Regions from separate parts of the Alishewanella sp. HL-SH06 genome, predicted to be linked through region 3. Evidence: predicted binding sites of a transcription regulator. Region 3 holds the regulator's gene; each other region holds the start of a gene.
What was found. The regulator sigma-54, encoded in region 3, starts transcription at its own class of promoters, with help from an activator protein. The targets are predictions, from matches to a motif close to GTTGGCACGNNNNTNGNNT.
Positions count from the first base shown of each region.

Region 1: the regulator sigma-54 is predicted to act here: its motif matches at 3,079-3,097, upstream of ACUJFK_RS01455 (manganese efflux pump MntP).
Region 2: the regulator sigma-54 is predicted to act here: its motif matches at 2,626-2,644, upstream of glnK (P-II family nitrogen regulator).
Region 4: the regulator sigma-54 is predicted to act here: its motif matches at 2,829-2,847, upstream of ACUJFK_RS13240 (flagellar assembly protein T N-terminal domain-containing protein).

Region 1 is NZ_CP199752.1:317,156-321,504, forward strand. It holds partial or broken gene ACUJFK_RS01445 (IS1182 family transposase) at 1-952, shown strand, start outside; gene ACUJFK_RS01450 (DUF4287 domain-containing protein) at 1,503-2,063, opposite strand; gene ACUJFK_RS01455 (manganese efflux pump MntP) at 2,454-3,011, opposite strand; yybP-ykoY riboswitch at 3,019-3,188, opposite strand; gene ACUJFK_RS01460 (TonB-dependent receptor) at 3,773-4,349, shown strand, end outside.
Region 2 is NZ_CP199752.1:3,617,862-3,622,210, forward strand. It holds gene ACUJFK_RS16735 (ammonium transporter) at 959-2,230, opposite strand; gene glnK (P-II family nitrogen regulator) at 2,242-2,580, opposite strand; gene ACUJFK_RS16745 (YacL family protein) at 2,755-3,144, opposite strand; gene acnB (bifunctional aconitate hydratase 2/2-methylisocitrate dehydratase) at 3,444-4,349, opposite strand, start outside.
Region 3 is NZ_CP199752.1:852,012-856,360, forward strand. It holds gene rapZ (RNase adapter RapZ) at 1-255, opposite strand, end outside; gene ptsN (PTS IIA-like nitrogen regulatory protein PtsN) at 252-725, opposite strand; gene hpf (ribosome hibernation promoting factor) at 732-1,019, opposite strand; gene ACUJFK_RS03830 (RNA polymerase factor sigma-54) at 1,045-2,532, opposite strand; gene lptB (LPS export ABC transporter ATP-binding protein) at 2,581-3,303, opposite strand; gene lptA (lipopolysaccharide transport periplasmic protein LptA) at 3,300-3,791, opposite strand; gene lptC (LPS export ABC transporter periplasmic protein LptC) at 3,781-4,335, opposite strand; gene kdsC (3-deoxy-manno-octulosonate-8-phosphatase KdsC) at 4,332-4,349, opposite strand, start outside.
Region 4 is NZ_CP199752.1:2,874,834-2,879,182, forward strand. It holds gene ACUJFK_RS13215 (chemotaxis protein) at 1-537, opposite strand, end outside; gene flgA (flagellar basal body P-ring formation chaperone FlgA) at 664-1,389, shown strand; gene flgM (flagellar biosynthesis anti-sigma factor FlgM) at 1,468-1,785, shown strand; gene flgN (flagellar export chaperone FlgN) at 1,785-2,219, shown strand; gene ACUJFK_RS13235 (LPP20 family lipoprotein) at 2,268-2,729, opposite strand; gene ACUJFK_RS13240 (flagellar assembly protein T N-terminal domain-containing protein) at 2,942-4,078, shown strand; tRNA gene ACUJFK_RS13245 (tRNA-Arg) at 4,179-4,253, shown strand.

The sequences.
Region 1 (4,349 bases), 530 kb from region 3:
GACCATATTCAACGCGTTGAACAAAGTATTAATAAGTACCTGAGTAAACTCGATGAGAGCGATAAAAACTCAGAGAATGATGCCAGTTCAGAATTAAATGCTACAAAGTTAGCGTGGTTAAGAAAACGGTTGGAAGAGCTCAAGGGTATTCAAAAAATTGTTGAACAGCAGCCAGATAAGCAACTGTCGTTAACCGATCTTGATTCTCGATTGATGAAAACAAATAACATGAACAGGCAAGTCTGTTACAACGTGCAAACTGCTGTAGATACAAATAATCACTTAATCGTTGCGCACAAAGTCACCAACACAACAGATCGAGGCCAACTGAGTTCGGTAGCTAAATTGGTACAGGAAGCCGTTGACCAAAAAGAGATAACGATCCTTGCAGATAAAGGTTATTACCCGCAGTGATATAAAAGAGATCCTAGATTCAGGTGCAGTAGCACTAGTGCCGAAAGGTGACACCTCTGGTGCTGACCGCAAAGGGCTTTATAACCTCGCACTGTTTAAATATAACCAGGAAAAAGACATCTACATTTGCCCTGCGGGTAACGAGCTTCAGAATCGGTTTACTACAGTTGAAGATGGCTTAAAATTGCAAATGTACTTTAATTGTATTGCCTGTCGGGATTGTAGCCAGCGCGCCAAATGCACCACGTCAAAAAGTGCAGCTAGGCGGATCAGGCGTTGGGTGCATGAATCTGAAATGGAAAACATGCAGGCTAAGTTAGATGCTGGACCACAAACAGCTACGATACGAAAGCAAACCGTAGAGCACCCGTTTGGGACAATAAAAATGTGGATGGGTGCAACTCATTTCCTAATGCGGCGATTTACAAATGTCAGTACTGAAATCAGCTTACACATCTTGGCATACAACCTGAAACGGATGATATCGATTTGGGGTGTTGCGGGGTTACAAATGAAGCTCAAGGAGCTTTATCAATAGACAGGTTGTATTGCGTTTAACGTCTAGCCAGTTTCAAAACCACTTAATTATGTCGATTCCCTCAAATCAAACAAGTTAAAAGTCAAAATTGCTCTTAGTTAACTAGATTCAGCAGGGTTTTACCGATGCTCGGGATTAACCTTATCAAAAGTCAGAAAATCTTGAGTTTTTACACAGCCTGCGCTCAAAGCTGACTTAAACGTAGCTTGGATATTGGTGGTATCTGGTGATTTGTCTAAACAACGAAGTGTTTTGGATAAGCCCTATAAAATATCAAACTATATTATAAAAATTATGTGCTTGAAGTGAGAAAAAATATCAAACATTAGCTATTAATTAATCCGTTAAATGCCGATTTTTTTATCAAACTATAATCTGAGCCTACATTTTTGTTTGTTTGGCAAGTTGTGTTTGGTACGTAAAAAATAAATTGCTCTAAATTTGGTATCAATTAAATATTAGTTTATGCTCATTACTGAGGTCAGTAATGGGCATAAGCTATGAGAAGCTGGATTGGTTAAGAAAGCTTCGTTAATTGTCAGATCTGCTACTAACCTGCTGCGTCATAAGCCATCTTTATCCATGCAATAAGCTCCGCATCAACTTGCGTTGCATCTGTCAGCTTCACGCGAAATTTGCACATCTGCCCATCTGGTAGCTTTTCGAGACGCGGAGAAGCTGGAAGCTCTTTAATGTTTAGTCCAAGTTCCACTCGCGTTTTGGTTACAGGGCCTATCGTGGCAAACTGCTTCTTTCTGCGGTAGCTGACGTATTTTTGTTTTGGAGCAGACTCGAATGATCCAAAATTTTCCATTTGCGCAAGGAGCGATTCATGAATCTGGCGAAGAGCTGCTTTGGGGCCAACATAAAGAGCATCAATTGGACCGACGACAATGCTGTTATCTGTTTGAGTTAATGTTTTGGCTAAATGAGCAATGGTGTTTGCATCGCCATGTCCAACTCCAAGGTCGCTTTTTAACATATTGACGATTTCGCTGTGCTTGGTGAGGCCGCAATCCTGAGCAAGCGATTTAAGCTGATCTATCGTCTTCCCAGTACGCGTTTCAATATTCTTGATTTGTGTTTCTAAGGCTTTCTGAACGTCTGCCATGTCATCCTCCGATGTTGTATATGCAGCTCTTACAGTTATGATGCAATCAATATTATTCAGAGAAAATTAATCCTATTGAACTTTAATTTACAGCTTAAACAAACTAGAAAACATATTCGGTTGTGAGATAAAGCCGGCTTTCGCATATATGTGATGGTTCAGCGAGGTGTTTCTGTTTCTCGCTTTTATCAGTCAGTATCCCATTCATGTAATTATCGATGTATGAGTTTAAAAGATATGACGAGTAAAAAACGCTGTTAAGTGCTAATGCCTCGATGCCCGTTGTGGGTACCAGTAACTGTCGAGCCAGTGCGCTGTGTTAATAATACGTGGGGCCGCACCGAATAAAAGATTGCTGGCCTCCACAAAGGTTGGTGCCTCGAAAAAAAATTACAAATGACTGTACAATGTTAATGACCCAACCGCAATTAGCGTAAGGCCGCCAAAAATCTCAGCTCTGTGCCCTATAACCGAGCCTATTGCACGCCCTAGCATTATGCCAATAGTCACCATCAGTGTCGTCGCAAATCCAATCAAAGCTGCTGCTATCCAAATGTTGACGTTGATGAACGCAAGACTCACACCAACCACCATTGCGTCAATGCTTGTACTAAATGCCGTTAGGCAGATTCGAAATAAAGACTTTCCAGTTTCTTGTTCTTCATCATTTCCAGCCGGCTTTGTACCTTCATAAATCATATGCAGACCTAGAATCGTCAAGAGTGAAAAGGCAATCCAGTGATCCCAAGCTTCTACATATTCTGAGGCTGACTTTCCTATCAACCAGCCTACAAGCGGCGTGATTGCTTCGATAAAACCAAAGATGAGTCCGATTTTGAAAGCTTCTATCAATCGTGGTTTTTTAAGGGTTGCACCTTTACCAATCGCAGCAGCGAAAGCATCTGTGGACATAGCAAAGGCAAGTAAAATAAGCGGAATTGGGTTCATTTAGTTGGCTCCGGTCGGGCATATCAAGTCCACGATATATCCACACGCCCGACCTTGGGCATGGATATATCGATGGTCTCGCCAACCAAGAGGTATTCGCACCATGGCATGTGGCCAATTATGTTGATACGAATTCTTCCAAATTTCGAAAGCAGGCTACTCCCCAACAAGGGCTTATGTTAGCAATTATCCTAAATAATGACAAATTTAGCGTGTTGGTGTGGAGCGGCATACTGAACTGGGTCAACAAACGAGGCGTGTGATGGTGAACTTCATTCTTGAAAAGAGAGTGTCTTGAACTGAGGAAAAGTAAATCTTTTTAGAAAGAGCCTGTTCTGAATTTTTGCCATTTGTGCAAAACAGCTAATAGTTGAAGTGAGTTAATTGTTGGTGCGTTCGCAGGATGAAAGTTTTTATGCGTAAAGATTGCATCAAGTGGTAAGTGCGTAGAAAACAGTGGTAGCTAAGCACCCTAAAAATTGTAGTGCACCAAAATAAGGCAATTTAGCGTGATTTGGTAATTAAAGCCTTTTTTCAGCAGTTTTTTAGCCAGAAACCTTTATTCTCGTTGTTCTCAGTGCACTAAAAGTGAACTTTTATTGCCACACATTTGTGCATCTTTTTACTGGTCTGTCTTGACGTAGAAATATTAATCAACTAAGTTGTGTAAGCGCTTACATTTTTGTGCCTGCAAATGTCATTAAAATGTAAGCGAAGCATATAATAAAATGGCAAAAATACAGGAAACACGGGAGAAAGGTATGAATCAAACACGTTTCAAGCTGTCGCGCATAGCGATGAGTTTGTCACTGATTACAGGCGCCGGCATGATGGCGCCTGGTTTCGCGCAAGAAGCCGCTGCGGACGAAAACAGTGATATTGAAATAATTCAAGTTTCGGGCATTCGTGGCAGTTTAATTAAGTCGATGGATGTTAAACGCAGCTCTGTCGGCGTGGTTGATGCCATCTCTGCAGAAGATATTGGTAAATTTCCAGACACTAACCTTGCAGAATCCTTGCAACGGATCACGGGTGTGGCTATCGACCGTTCAAACGGTGAAGGTAGCCGCGTTACGGTGCGAGGTTTTGGCCCAGATTTTAACTTAGTGATGTTAAATGGCCGGCAAATGCCCGCTTCGTCACTGGAAGCGACCTCAGCCTCATCTTCTCGTTCGTATGATTTTGCAAACATCGCTTCTGAGGGTATTTCAGGAGTTGAAGTGTATAAAACGGGTCGTGCCACTATCGCTACCGGTGGTATGGGCTCAACCATTAACATTTTAACGACTAAACCATTGAATGCTCCCGGCGAGAAAGCCAGCTTTGGTATCAAAGGTG
Region 2 (4,349 bases), 1.2 Mb from region 3:
CAAAGATAAGACAATTTTTCAAATTACAGAAAACCCCTCCTGTTTTATGCTGATAAAGGCATAATGAACACATCGAAGGATCGATAGTTGAAAGGATTTCAGTAGTAGCAAGGTCGCGGTACAGGATGTTCCCGGTAATGGATATTACCAGATGCAGGATAGCATAGGGACAGCATTAGGACATCTTCAGGATGAAGAAAACTCGGCAGGATGAAAGAGTAAGAAAGGATAGCCTTGGATGGCAATATTTCGCTTGCAGCTGCAGGATGCGGCCAGGCAGACAGTAATAAGGATAACGTTATTGTCGCATGATAAGTCATCGGAGATGACAGCAGGATGCACTTTCACACCGCGGATTTTGGTGTGGTATGGACACTGACATGATGTCAGCGAGTAATGGATACGCTTGCAGGATGCAGCACGGAAGCACTTTTCAGTCGATTAAGGAATGATCACTGCAATGGATGCAAAATTGAAACTGGGCCGCACTTGTGCGGCCTTTTTCTTTTATGCTAATGGCCATCTTAACCTATCACTCAGCAGAAATTGTTTGGCTTAGCTTGCCCCTTTATCCGCTTTTAACGGCCTCATCGCACAACAGGTTCAATCTGCTTTCCCACAGCAAGCCCCTTACTTATTGCACTGATGACAGACTGACTATTTACCCTCAGGTTGTTGTTTTCAAATGTTTTTGGTCTATGCTGTTAAATACGAAAATTGGCAAACCTGCTCAGTAAACACGCAGCAATACCCTGCTGCATTAAAACGCATTTACGTTGTTGATCGCGTTTATTGCACATAAAAAAACCCCGCTGCCAGTAGCAACGGGGTGTCAAATAGGACAAAGGACAAGGATAGACAGAGGTGGGTCACGTTTAGTGTTGCTGGCTAGAAACTAAGTTTACTGACGCCAACAACACAGGCTCTTGGAGGGTGCCACCGACACCCGCCAAACTGCTTACTTTACCGAGGCAACAAACTCAGGGTAGGCTTCAATACCGCACTCTGAAGCATCCACACCTTCATATTCTGCTTCTTCGCTTACACGAATACCCATTACCAATTTCAGGAGATACCAAACCACCAAGCTTGTAATAAATACCCAAGCAAAGATTGCAAAAGCACCAATTAACTGGCCAACGAAGGTTGCACCTTCTTTACTAAATGGCACAATCATCAGACCGAAGAAACCTACTACACCATGAACAGAAATAGCACCAACTGGATCATCAATCTTAATTTTGTCTAAAGCGATAATCGAGCCGACCACTAACACACCACCTATGGCACCGAATAACGTTGCCTGTAAAGCAGTTGGTGTAGAAGGTTCAGCCGTGATAGCAACCAAGCCTGCAAGAGCACCGTTTAATGCCATCGTTAAATCAGCTTTGCGGAATAAGAGCACCGATAAGGCCAGTGCTGCAATAGCGCCGGAAGCGGCAGCCGCATTGGTATTTAAAAAGACCACGGCAACAGCATTAGCATTACTGATATCCCCCAGTTTTAATACTGAACCACCGTTAAAACCAAACCAACCCATCCACAGTATCAATGTCCCTAAGGTTGCTAAAGGCATGTTCGCACCAGGAATTGCACTCACTTTACCGTCTTTACTATACTTCCCTTTCCGAGCACCTAGTAATAACACTCCCGCTAAGGCTGCCGCAGCACCTGCCATGTGCACAATGCCTGAGCCTGCGAAATCAGAAAAACCAAACTGATCATCCAGATTAATACCGAACATCCCTTCAGCGCCCCAAGTCCAAGATCCATGAACTGGATAAATAAAGCCCGTCATCACCACCGCGAATGCTAAAAAGGCCCAAAGCTTCATTCGCTCAGCAACAGCACCAGAAACGATAGACATTGCAGTAGCAACAAATACGACTTGGAAGAAGAAGTCAGATGCGCTAGAGTAAACCGCTGCCCCTGTAAAACCATCTTCACGCTCGGCAAAACTGGTTAAGGTAGCATCAACATCCACAGCGCCGATACCACTTAAGAAAAAGTCACCGCCATACATAAATGCGTAACCGCATATTAGGTACATAATGCAAGCTATGGAGTAAAGGGCCACGTTTTTAGTTAAAATCTCAGTGGTATTTTTGGCGCGCACCAAACCTGCTTCCAGCATTGAAAAACCGGCAGCCATCCACATAACTAAGACACCGCACATTAAAAAGTAGAAGGTATCCATGGCATATTGTAAGTGATAAATTTGTTCTTGCATGTTAATACTCCTTAAATCGCTTCGGCGTCGGTTTCACCCGTCCGAATACGGACGGCTTGTTCGAGGTTGTAAACGAAAATTTTTCCGTCACCTATCCGACCGGTATGAGCCGCTTTTTGAATGGCTTCAAGTAAACGTTCTACCTGATCATCTTGGGTCGCAATTTCCAGTTTTACCTTTGGCAGGAAATCAACCTGATACTCAGCTCCACGATATAATTCGGTGTGGCCTTTCTGCCGACCAAAACCTTTTACTTCTGTCACCGTTAAACCTTCTACACCAATGTCCGCGATGGCTTCACGAACATCATCCAGTTTGAACGGCTTGATGATGGCACAAACAAGCTTCATGATGGTTTTCCTTATCGACTAATTTTTGTGATTGCACCGTTATATAAGAAAACCTTGTGCCAACTTTTATTTATCGATAAAAAACAATAATTTAAGCCTCCATAGCCAAATTTAAAGCAAAAAAAAGCACCATAATGGTGCATTTATTCCCGTAGACTGTGCAGCTCTCTTCGCTTAACCGCCGCTTAAAAACTGCTGCCAAGCCTGTAGCAGTTTCACTAAATCTTCCAAACCACATTGGGTTTGCATGCCATGATCATCCAGCGATAATGCCTCTTCATCAAGCTCGGCTGAGGTTTGTTGCGGCGTGTCCCCTGCTTCATAAAATAGGGTGTTATGCCTTAAAGTCACCTCGGCATGTTCCACTTCGAGTAGATATTCTTTTCCTTGGTAGCGCAAAGTGTCATAGGCTTTTAAGGCCTGCAATTGGCTTAACAGCGGTTGATAGGCCGAAGCTTGCTGGCCAAATTCGTCCAATAAAAAGCGCGCTAACACATCGTGTTCAGCACTGAGTTTTAAGCTAAATTGCCGGGTGGCCCGATCATAAGTAAAGTCGTATTCCATGCACTATTCCGTTAACACGCAGTGTTAGAGCGCCCACGGCACAAGCCACAGCAGCTAGGCGTACCGTATTTGTTTGAGGCGAAGATTTTACCTGATTTCATGCGGCTTGGTTGGCAAAATAGCAGGTTTTTGCGCTAAGTCAGTTAGTAGCGGCAGTTAGCACAGTACTGATTAAGTCGACAGGATAACCGACACGGCTCAGCAACCTTGTCACCCAGTGCGATGTCAGCCGTGGCTTTGTAGGACATTACGTATAAAAAAGGCCTGCATTCAGCAGGCCTTGTTAAACAGTTTGCTGACTACACAGCTTGCTGAATAATCACGTTGTCTGCTTTTTTAGTGTATTGCGACATCTTATGGAAGTTCAGGTAACGATAAGTGTCGGCTGCCGTAGCATCGATCTGTTTCGCGTACTCTAAGTATTCCGCTACTGTCGGTAACTTACCTATAATAGAAGCGACCGCCGCTAACTCGGCTGATGCTAAATAAACATTCGCACCCTGACCTAAACGGTTCGGGAAGTTACGAGTAGACGTTGAGACGACTGTCGACTTCTCAGCTACGCGAGCTTGGTTACCCATACACAGTGAGCAACCTGGCATTTCAGTGCGCGCACCGACTTTACCGAAGATGCTGTAGTAACCTTCTTCCGTTAACTGTGCTTGGTCCATCTTAGTCGGCGGAGCAATCCATAACCGCGTGGGCAACTGGCCTTTATATTTGTCCAGTAATTTACCCGCAGCACGGAAGTGACCAATGTTGGTCATACAAGAACCGATAAATACTTCATCAATCTTGTCGCCTGCTACTTCAGACAATAAACGCGCATCATCTGGGTCATTTGGTGCACATAGTACCGGCTCTTTAATGTCAGCTAGGTCAATTTCAATTACTTCAGTATATTCTGCATCAGCATCAGCAGACATTAACTGTGGATCTTTCAACCAAGCTTGCATTGCTTGAATACGGCGCTCGATAGTACGAACATCACCATAGCCTTCAGAAATCATCCACTTCAACATCACGATGTTTGATTCAAGATATTCGGCAATCGATTCTTCTGACAACTTGATAGTACAACCGGCAGCAGAACGCTCAGCAGACGCATCTGATAATTCAAAAGCTTGCTCAACCGTTAAGGTTGGTAAGCCTTCAATCTCTAAAATGCGGCCAGAGAAGATGTTCTTCTTACCTTTCTTATCTAC
Region 3 (4,349 bases):
CAAATATAAAATCGTCAGTTCCAGCTTGCGCGGCAGATATGACAAAATGTCTGATAACTCATCGGGATCGCTCGGTAAGTTACGTACATCAATACTCACGGCAACGCGTTCATATTGGCCCATTACTGCAGTTGCCAGAGTCGGTAATAGATTAACCGGGAGATTGTCGACGCAGTAATAGCCGAGATCTTCCATGACTCTCAGAGCAACCGATTTGCCAGAGCCTGAGCGACCACTGACGACGAGTAGTTTCATGACTCACCTGTTTTTTGGCTATAGTCGAGTAGTAGCTGATACAGTTGTTCATCTGACTCGACATGGCGGATTTTTTTGGTTAAGTCTTTCTGACTCAACAATTTGGCAATACCGGATAACGTACTTAGGTGCGTTTGGCATTGCTCAGTAGGTATTAAAATAGCGCAAAAAATATCGACGGCTTGGTTATCTATCGCATCAAACGCGATAGGGTCTTTACTGACCACAAACACCAAAATCGGTTGAGTTACGCAGTCAAGTTTGCCGTGAGGAATGGCGATACCGCCACCGATGCCGGTTGAACCGAGTTTTTCACGGGTCATTAAGGCTTCAAGAATGGTGTATTCAGATAGTTCGGGAAGCTGCTGGTGAGCCAGTTCGGCGATATATTCGAGGATACGTTTTTTACTGTTAAATAGAACTGCACTTTTCGTGCAGTTCTCCGCTAACATTGCGTTTAAATTCATAATAATGTCTTAGTGTCGTGACAGTTTTTCTTTGTGTTTAATGACCTGCCGATCGAGTTTGTCTATTAACTGGTCAATCGCAGCATACATGTTTTCGTTCTCAGACACCGCAAACACTTCGCCACCGGTGAGATGGATTTTAGCTTCGGCAATCTGTTGTAATTTTTCCACGTTTAAGATGACATGTACATTATTAATGTTCTCGAAATGACGCTCTAGCTTAGCAAATTTATTCTCGACATAATCTTTTAAGGCTTCGGTAATTTCGACGTGACGGCCTGTTAAATTGATTTGCATAGACTCTTCCTTTTAGTTAAGACACTTACAGCAGGGTCTTTCGTTGATTTGACGGCGGAATAAACAACGATTCGCGGTATTTAGCGATAGTTCGCCTAGCCACGTTTATCCCTTGTTCTAACAAAATTTCCGCCATTTTACTGTCACTTAGCGGTTTTGCCGGATTTTCTGCCGCCACCAATTTTTTAATAAAAGCACGAATGGCAGTGGAAGAACATTCACCACCACTCTCTGTACTAACATGACTGGAGAAAAAGAACTTAAGTTCAAAAATTCCACGTGGTGTATGCATATATTTATGAGTGGTGACGCGTGAGATAGTCGACTCATGCATACCGACCATTTCTGCAACATCATTCAATACCATCGGTTTCATGGCTTCTTCACCATGCTCAAAAAAGGCTTGTTGTTGCTGCACAATGCAATTGGCTACTTTGAGTAAAGTATCGTTTCGGCTTTCTAAGCTCTTTAAAAACCATTTAGCTTCTTGCAAGTGCGAACGAATAAATTGCGTATCAGCGGTATTTTTAGCGGTTTTGCTCATCGCCGCATATTGCTGATTGATCCGTATTTTGGGCATAGCGTCAGCGTTTAATTCGACTTGCCAGCGACCTTTTACTTTTGTCACCGTGACATCAGGAATAACATATTGCTGCTCTTGTTTAATCACATCAGCACCAGGCCGTGGATTTAAACTGTGGATCAACTGCATGACTTCCTTTAACTCTTCTTCTTTGAGTTTAGTCACGCGCATCAAAGAACGAAAGTCTCTATTCGCTAAAAATTCGGTATAGTTGCTAATAATGAGTTTTGCATCATTTAAATAGGGGGTAGTTGGCTCAAACTGCCGTAACTGCACCAGTAAACACTCTTGCACCGAGCGCGCGCCAACCCCGACCGGATCAAATAATTGAATGCGTTTAATCACGGCTTCAACTTCGTCGGCCTCGACCTCGTTAGATTGCAGTGAGTCGAGTATTTCTTCGCAGCTGATACTTAAAAAACCATTGTCATCGATGGCTTCAATAATGATCTCAGCAATAGCCCGGTCGATTTCAGAAAAGGGCGTGAGTTGCATTTGCCAACGTAAATAATCTTGCAGGGTATCGCTGGTTTCACCCTGATACACCATATCGTCATCAGGCATGTTGCCACTGCTAACAGGGGCGGCACTGACTAAGTCATCCCAGTTATTATCTAGCGGTAAATCTTCTTGGATGTTTTGTTTATTCAGATCATCGCTGGTATCGCGATCGGCTGCGTCTTTTTGCTCTGAGTTTTTGTTGCGTGGATCGTCAAGGGTATCGCGATTGATATTGCCAAGACTGTGATCAACCTCATCTGGCTGACGTTCGAAATCATCATCGCCTTCGAGTAACGGGTTCGCGTCTAACGCTTCCTGTATTTCTTGCTGTAGCTCAATGGTGGACAACTGTAATAGGCGTATCGCCTGTTGCAGTTGTGGCGTCATGGTAAGCTGTTGTCCTAGGCGGAGTTGCAAAGAGGGCTTCATGTACCTGTAATTCTCTCCTGAATGCGCAGTTGCGTTCTATCTTCTTTACTATAGCCTGAATTGCTCACCTAGGTATACATCACGCACCTGCTGATTTGCTAGAACATCTTGCGGAGAACCGGCTGCAATCAGTTCGCCATGACTGACAATATAAGCGATTTCACAAACATCTAACGTTTCACGCACATTATGGTCAGTAATGAGAACACCAATGCCACGTTGGCTGAGGTGTTGAATGATTTTTTTGATATCAAGTACTGAAATCGGGTCAACCCCAGCAAATGGTTCGTCTAATAAAATAAAAGCGGGATCAGCGGCTAGTGCCCGCGCGATCTCAACCCGACGACGCTCGCCACCAGATAACGCCATCCCTAAACTGTTGCGGATATGGCCGATATGAAATTCTTCTAATAAATCATCGGCAATTTCAGCGCGGCGTTGCGTGCTTAAATCTTTGCGGGTTTGCAAAATGGCCAATAAGTTTTCATGCACAGTCAATTTACGAAAAATCGAGCTTTCTTGCGGTAAATAACCAATGCCGGCGCGGGCACGTTGGTGGATCGGAGCAAAAGTAATATCTTGCTCGTTGAGGGTAATGGTGCCTTTATCCGAGGGAACTAAGCCAACAATCATGTAAAAGGTTGTTGTTTTACCTGCACCGTTAGGGCCTAATAAACCGACGATTTGCCCTGCATTGACCTCTAAGCTGACATCTTTCACTACCTGCCGGCTTTTATAGCTTTTGGCGAGGTGCGAGACCACTAACTTCATGGATTGTCCTTGTTTTCTGGGGTGAAAATCGTGGTAACGCGACGATTTTGCTCACCTTCAGCACTTAATTGTTGTAATTCAATGTTGTAACGGATCACGGCACCGCGTACTAAGCTACCGCTTTGCATCACTTCGGCATTACCCGATAACGTTAAAATTCGGCTGGCACGGTCAAATCGGATCTCATTCGCTTGAGCGGTTACAGGACGATCACCTTGCAGTGTTTGTGAATAGGTCGCCGGTGAGCCTGTTGTAATAAACACCTCTTTACCTTTACCAGCACTGGCGTCGACTTCAAGTTTGTCTGCTTTGATCAACATGGACCCCTGACGTACGACAACGTTATCGGCATAACTGGCAATGCTGTCAATTAATGAGGCTAAGGTTTTATCTGCATCGACCGAGATGGGCTGTTTATGATCCGGTTCGGCGGCCAAACTAACGGCAGAAAAAAAGGCCAAAACAATCATTAAGCTATTAATTTTCATTGAAATATACCGTCTCTAAATGCTTTTGCAATTGTATGGTTTCTTTTGTTAAATCGACATGCATACCTTGCCCTTTAATGAAAAAACCGGCGCCGGTGATCTGAACGATTTCATGCGTATGAATACTTTTTTCAGGCAACATCAGTTGTAATGAGGCCGTTTCAACGCGTTCTACTAAACCTAGGGTTTGTTTGTTTTGCAAAACCACTTGGTTTTCCAAAATAATCTTATCTTCAGGAAACCAGACACCTTGTAAGCTACTGATTTCCCAAGCAGGCTGATGTGCTTTATTAAACAGGGTATAGCGCGGTTGATCAAACTGCGTAAAGCCGAGCTGTTCAAAATGCTCTAATTTCAGCGCCTGCACGTGATCGGCAATATAGCCCTCATTGTCGTAGATGCGCAAGGTAACATTTTCAGCAATGTAATCCGGTTGAAATTCTCGATCCACTTGCAGATCCACTTGCTCAACGCTGGGATTCAACCACAGGTAGCCCGCGACTATCACGAGTAACATGACGATGAGCACAAAAAACTTTCTCATGAGCTGCTGCCATC
Region 4 (4,349 bases), 1.9 Mb from region 3:
ATCGCCTAAATCAGTTGCAATGCTTTTCGACACCGTTTCATCGTGGATCATTGTCGGTGAGGGTGAAATCTCTTCGAGAATTTTTTCAACATCCAAGATCTCAATTAATTCTTTATCCAGCTCGGTAACAGCCGTTAAATAGCTTTGCTTACCACCAGTGCCTTTTGGCGGAGGCATGATGGTTTCCCAGTTGGTATTAACTATGCGCTCAACTGAACTAACTAAAAAGCCCTGCACCGAGCGGTTATACTCAGAAATAATAATGAACGCAGTGGAAAGATCTTGAATTTCTCGCCCGCCGATAGCCAAGCTTAAATCAATGACCGATATGGTTTGGCCACGAATGTGCGCAATACCACGCACAAACTTGTTGCGTTTGGGCATGCTGGTTAAACGCGGACATTGCAATACCTCACGCACTTTAAACACGTTAATACCATAACGCTGGCGTCCAGCAAGCTTAAACAGCAGCAACTCTAATCGATTCTGACCCACAAGTTGGGTGCGCTGGTTGACGGAATCTAGAATACTGGACATCTGGGTTTCCTTACTTCAGCCTTTAGGCGTGATATTTGCATGACTAGTTCAACTGTCAGAAAATCGGCGTCAATACATGATTCAGGTATGTTATAGCCCTTTGTTAGTTAAGCATAGACAAACCCTATGAAAAAGTATGAAAATTTTCGTCATATTACTGCTTTAATTACCTTACTGTGCTTAAGTTTAACGCTTAATGCTTCGGCTTTTGCCGAGCAAAATACCTCAGCAAGCTATAACCCTGAACAATTAACGACCCTGACAGAAAATTGGTTAAAAGACACCTTAGCCAGCGAACTGTCAACAGATACTGAGATAAGCGTGACCCCTTTGGATACTCGGATTGGTGATAAAGAATGTGCTAATGCCCTGCAATTTAGTTTACCGGCAAACTACAATCCACGCCAAACCACCGTGCAATTAAGCTGTGACAGCCCTGTCGCTTGGCAGTTGTTTATATCAGCTAAGATCACCGAGTATCTTGATTTAGTGGTGATGCGGCAAAATATTTCTCCAGGAACGGTTATCACGGCCGATATGCTCGAAATTGAGCGCCGGGAGCGACGCTTAGTTCGGGGTAATATTGTGCAGCAACCGGCTGAGATTATTGGTAGTAAAAATAAACGCAGTCTGAGTGTTGGTCAAATTATCAACCTTCAAGATCTTTGTCTTGTATGCCGGGGTGATATTGTTACAATAGAAATTAATAACAGCGGTTTATCTGTTACTGCCACTGGCGTGGTTCAGCAAGACGGTACCCTAGGTGCTATAGTTACCGTGAGAAACCAGCAATCTGGGCGCAGTATTCAAGCAGAGGTTGTTGGGGTTAATCAAGTTCAAGTGAAATTTTAGAAAATAAACCTAAAGTTTTCTTTGTAGCGGCCGTTAACCTAAGCATAAGGACTAAAGTTTAGGTGAAGAGGTTCTATTATGGCGATTAATATTAATAACTTGCAAAATACTCCGCAGGTTAAAACAGATAAAAACGATCAACTGGTGCAGCGCCAACAAACTACTGTGCAGCAAAATGCCGGTAGTCAGGCAATGCAAAAGCAAGATTCGGTTTCTATTACACCGCAAGCTCAGCAATTTTCTAAATTGCAAGAAAAGGCCAGTAACAGTAGCGGTATCGATCAAGAGAAAGTCGATAAGATTAAACAGGCTATTGCTGAAGGCAAATACAAAATTAACGTTGAGCAGTTAGCTAAGCGTATCATGCAATTTGAGGGCGATTTATTCGACCGCTAATGAATACAGCACAAAGCGCCACCCTCACCTGCCTGAACCAACAACAAGCGCATTTATCTGCGCTTTTGTTGTTGCTAGAACATGAACTTAAAGCGGTTACTGAACGTGATGTACCGCGTTTAAACAACATCATCGAACAAAAAAATACCTTATTGCTACAAATTGAACAAACCGATAAGGCACTTAGCCAATCTGAAGACCTGGCTGAGCAACGCAAACAATCTTGGTTTGATGAGCGTATTGCTGTTTTGGATGATTTATTGGCGCAGTGCAAACAACAAACTGCCGTTAACCAGCAGGTTTTAGAACACAGCCAGTTAACGCTAGGTCGATTAAAGCATGAGATTTTATCGGCGAATGGTAAGACCGGCTTAACCTACACCAACAAAGGCAAACCGGCTGTAGATAGTAAAGGCAGTGGCGTAAAAGCCTGATCCAACCTTACGTATTAAGCAATTATCCGCGCTTAATAGGCCTAGCCATCACCACAAATAACGCACACTGCGAATACTTTGCTTCGGCTCGGTATGCTGCAAGGTTGCATATACTTCGGCAAAATCCAGCGATAGCTCGGTAATATAGGTATCTTCAACCGCATAGGTTTTCACTACCCGCGCACCGCGGATCACACCTTGCACTGACGCTTCTAGCACATCGTTTTGCGCGACCATGGCACTTAAGGTGTTTTTGCTGTCAATTCTTTGACCATAAACCCGCTCAGCTAATTCTCGATAAGCTTCTAATTTGGAAGCACGCATCGCCATTAACATACGCTGGCTGTCACTCGCACCCGGTTGTGCTGATATTGGCGCAGCACCCAGCGCCGTTATCACCGGGAAAGCCAGTGGCGTTTCTTGTTGATATTCAATATGTCTATCAGCCAATTGGCCACAAGCTGCTGTTAATGTTGTAAGGATCACAACTACGCTTAAGCTCTTAATCATAATAACCCATCCTGTCACGGCAGCGGGCGCTGCCTAAGCCAACGCTTTTCTGATATCAAAACTTAAGCAAAATTCACGCCAGTCATCACAAAAAACCAGCTCGGCACATTATTTGCTTGTACAGTAGCAATAGATACGTTGTAACGCCGGTGCTAAGCAAACTACCCGATAGGCGTTTACACCTAATCAATACATTCAGACGATGGCAGACTATGAGAATACGCATTCTATCCACCCTCTTGTTCGGGCTTGCCGCTTTAAGCCAAAGTAATTCACTCTACGCCAACTGGTATGAAGCCACCGGGCAAGCCAGTATTGAACGTGGCGATTTAGATAGCGCGCGTCGAGCGGCCATTGAAGATGCACTGCAACGCGCCACCTTATTTGCAGGGGCAAAATTAGAAAGCCACCAACAGGTAGTGCAAGGGATCTTGCAACATCACTCGGTTACGCTTAGCACTAGCGCGGAGCTGCGACAAGTACAGCTACTGTCAGAAACGCACAGCCAACAACAGGTGTTTATTACGCTAAAAGCCCATATCTTGCCGATGGCCAAAAGCTGTTCGGCTAATTTTCGAAACCCATTATTGGTTACCCAAGTGCATTTAGATGCGCGGCAAGACGCCATTTATGGCCAGTTGTTTGAACTAGGTGAACACAGTACACGACAACTGTCGCGCCACTTGCGTGACTTTGGCCCAAGCCTAGCATTACAAGTGCGTGACGAACCCATCGCGCAATCTCAATTAACCGCCAATGTTGCCGATCAGTTTTTTGCAGAGGGCCAACAATTTATTTTATTCGCTACTATTCAGGATTTATCACTTGGCGCTAAAACCAGTAAATTTTGGCAAAGCAGCCAACGAGAACGCTTCTTTACTTTAGAAGTGACCTTGTTTGATACCTATGAGCGACGAGTGCATTACCAACAAGAATACCGCACCAGTAGTTTTTGGCCAGTTCAAGATAACACCACACCCAATAGCCACAGTGTGGCATTTTGGCGCATGCCCTATGGCCAAAAAATTGATCAAGTGCTTCGTACCGTGGCGCAAGATATTCAAGAACAAACCCAATGCCAGCCGTTGCTTGCACAAATCCGCCAAGTAAAACAACAGCATATTCAGATCGGCTTAGGCAGCAGCCATGGTTTAAAAGTGGGTGATCAGGTTAATTTAATTCAAGTTCAGCGCGATCCGCAGCAAGCCGAACTGCGGCGTTTACTTGATAGCCCCGTGCAACTCACGATTACCGATATTACCCCAGAAGGCGCATGGGCCGCCTCGCCGAGCCAACAATTGCTCAATCATATTCAACCGGGTGATATTGTTAGCTTTCAAAGCCGATAGCCTTTATCAAGGCCGCTTTCTGAGTTATGAAACAACAGCGTAAGCGGTCGCAAGGTAATATTCACTTCAAGGTCTTATTCTGCTAGACTCTGCGCCCTGTTGCCTCATAGTTAAATGGATATAACGGCCCCCTCCTAAGGGGCAGTTGCAGGTTCGATTCCTGCTGGGGCAGCCATTTCAGCGTTCACGGAAGATCGCGAAGTCTCGTTAAAGCTCGATAAACCCCAATAAAATAAGGCTTTTACTTGATTTTAGCGTTCAATTTAGTTCA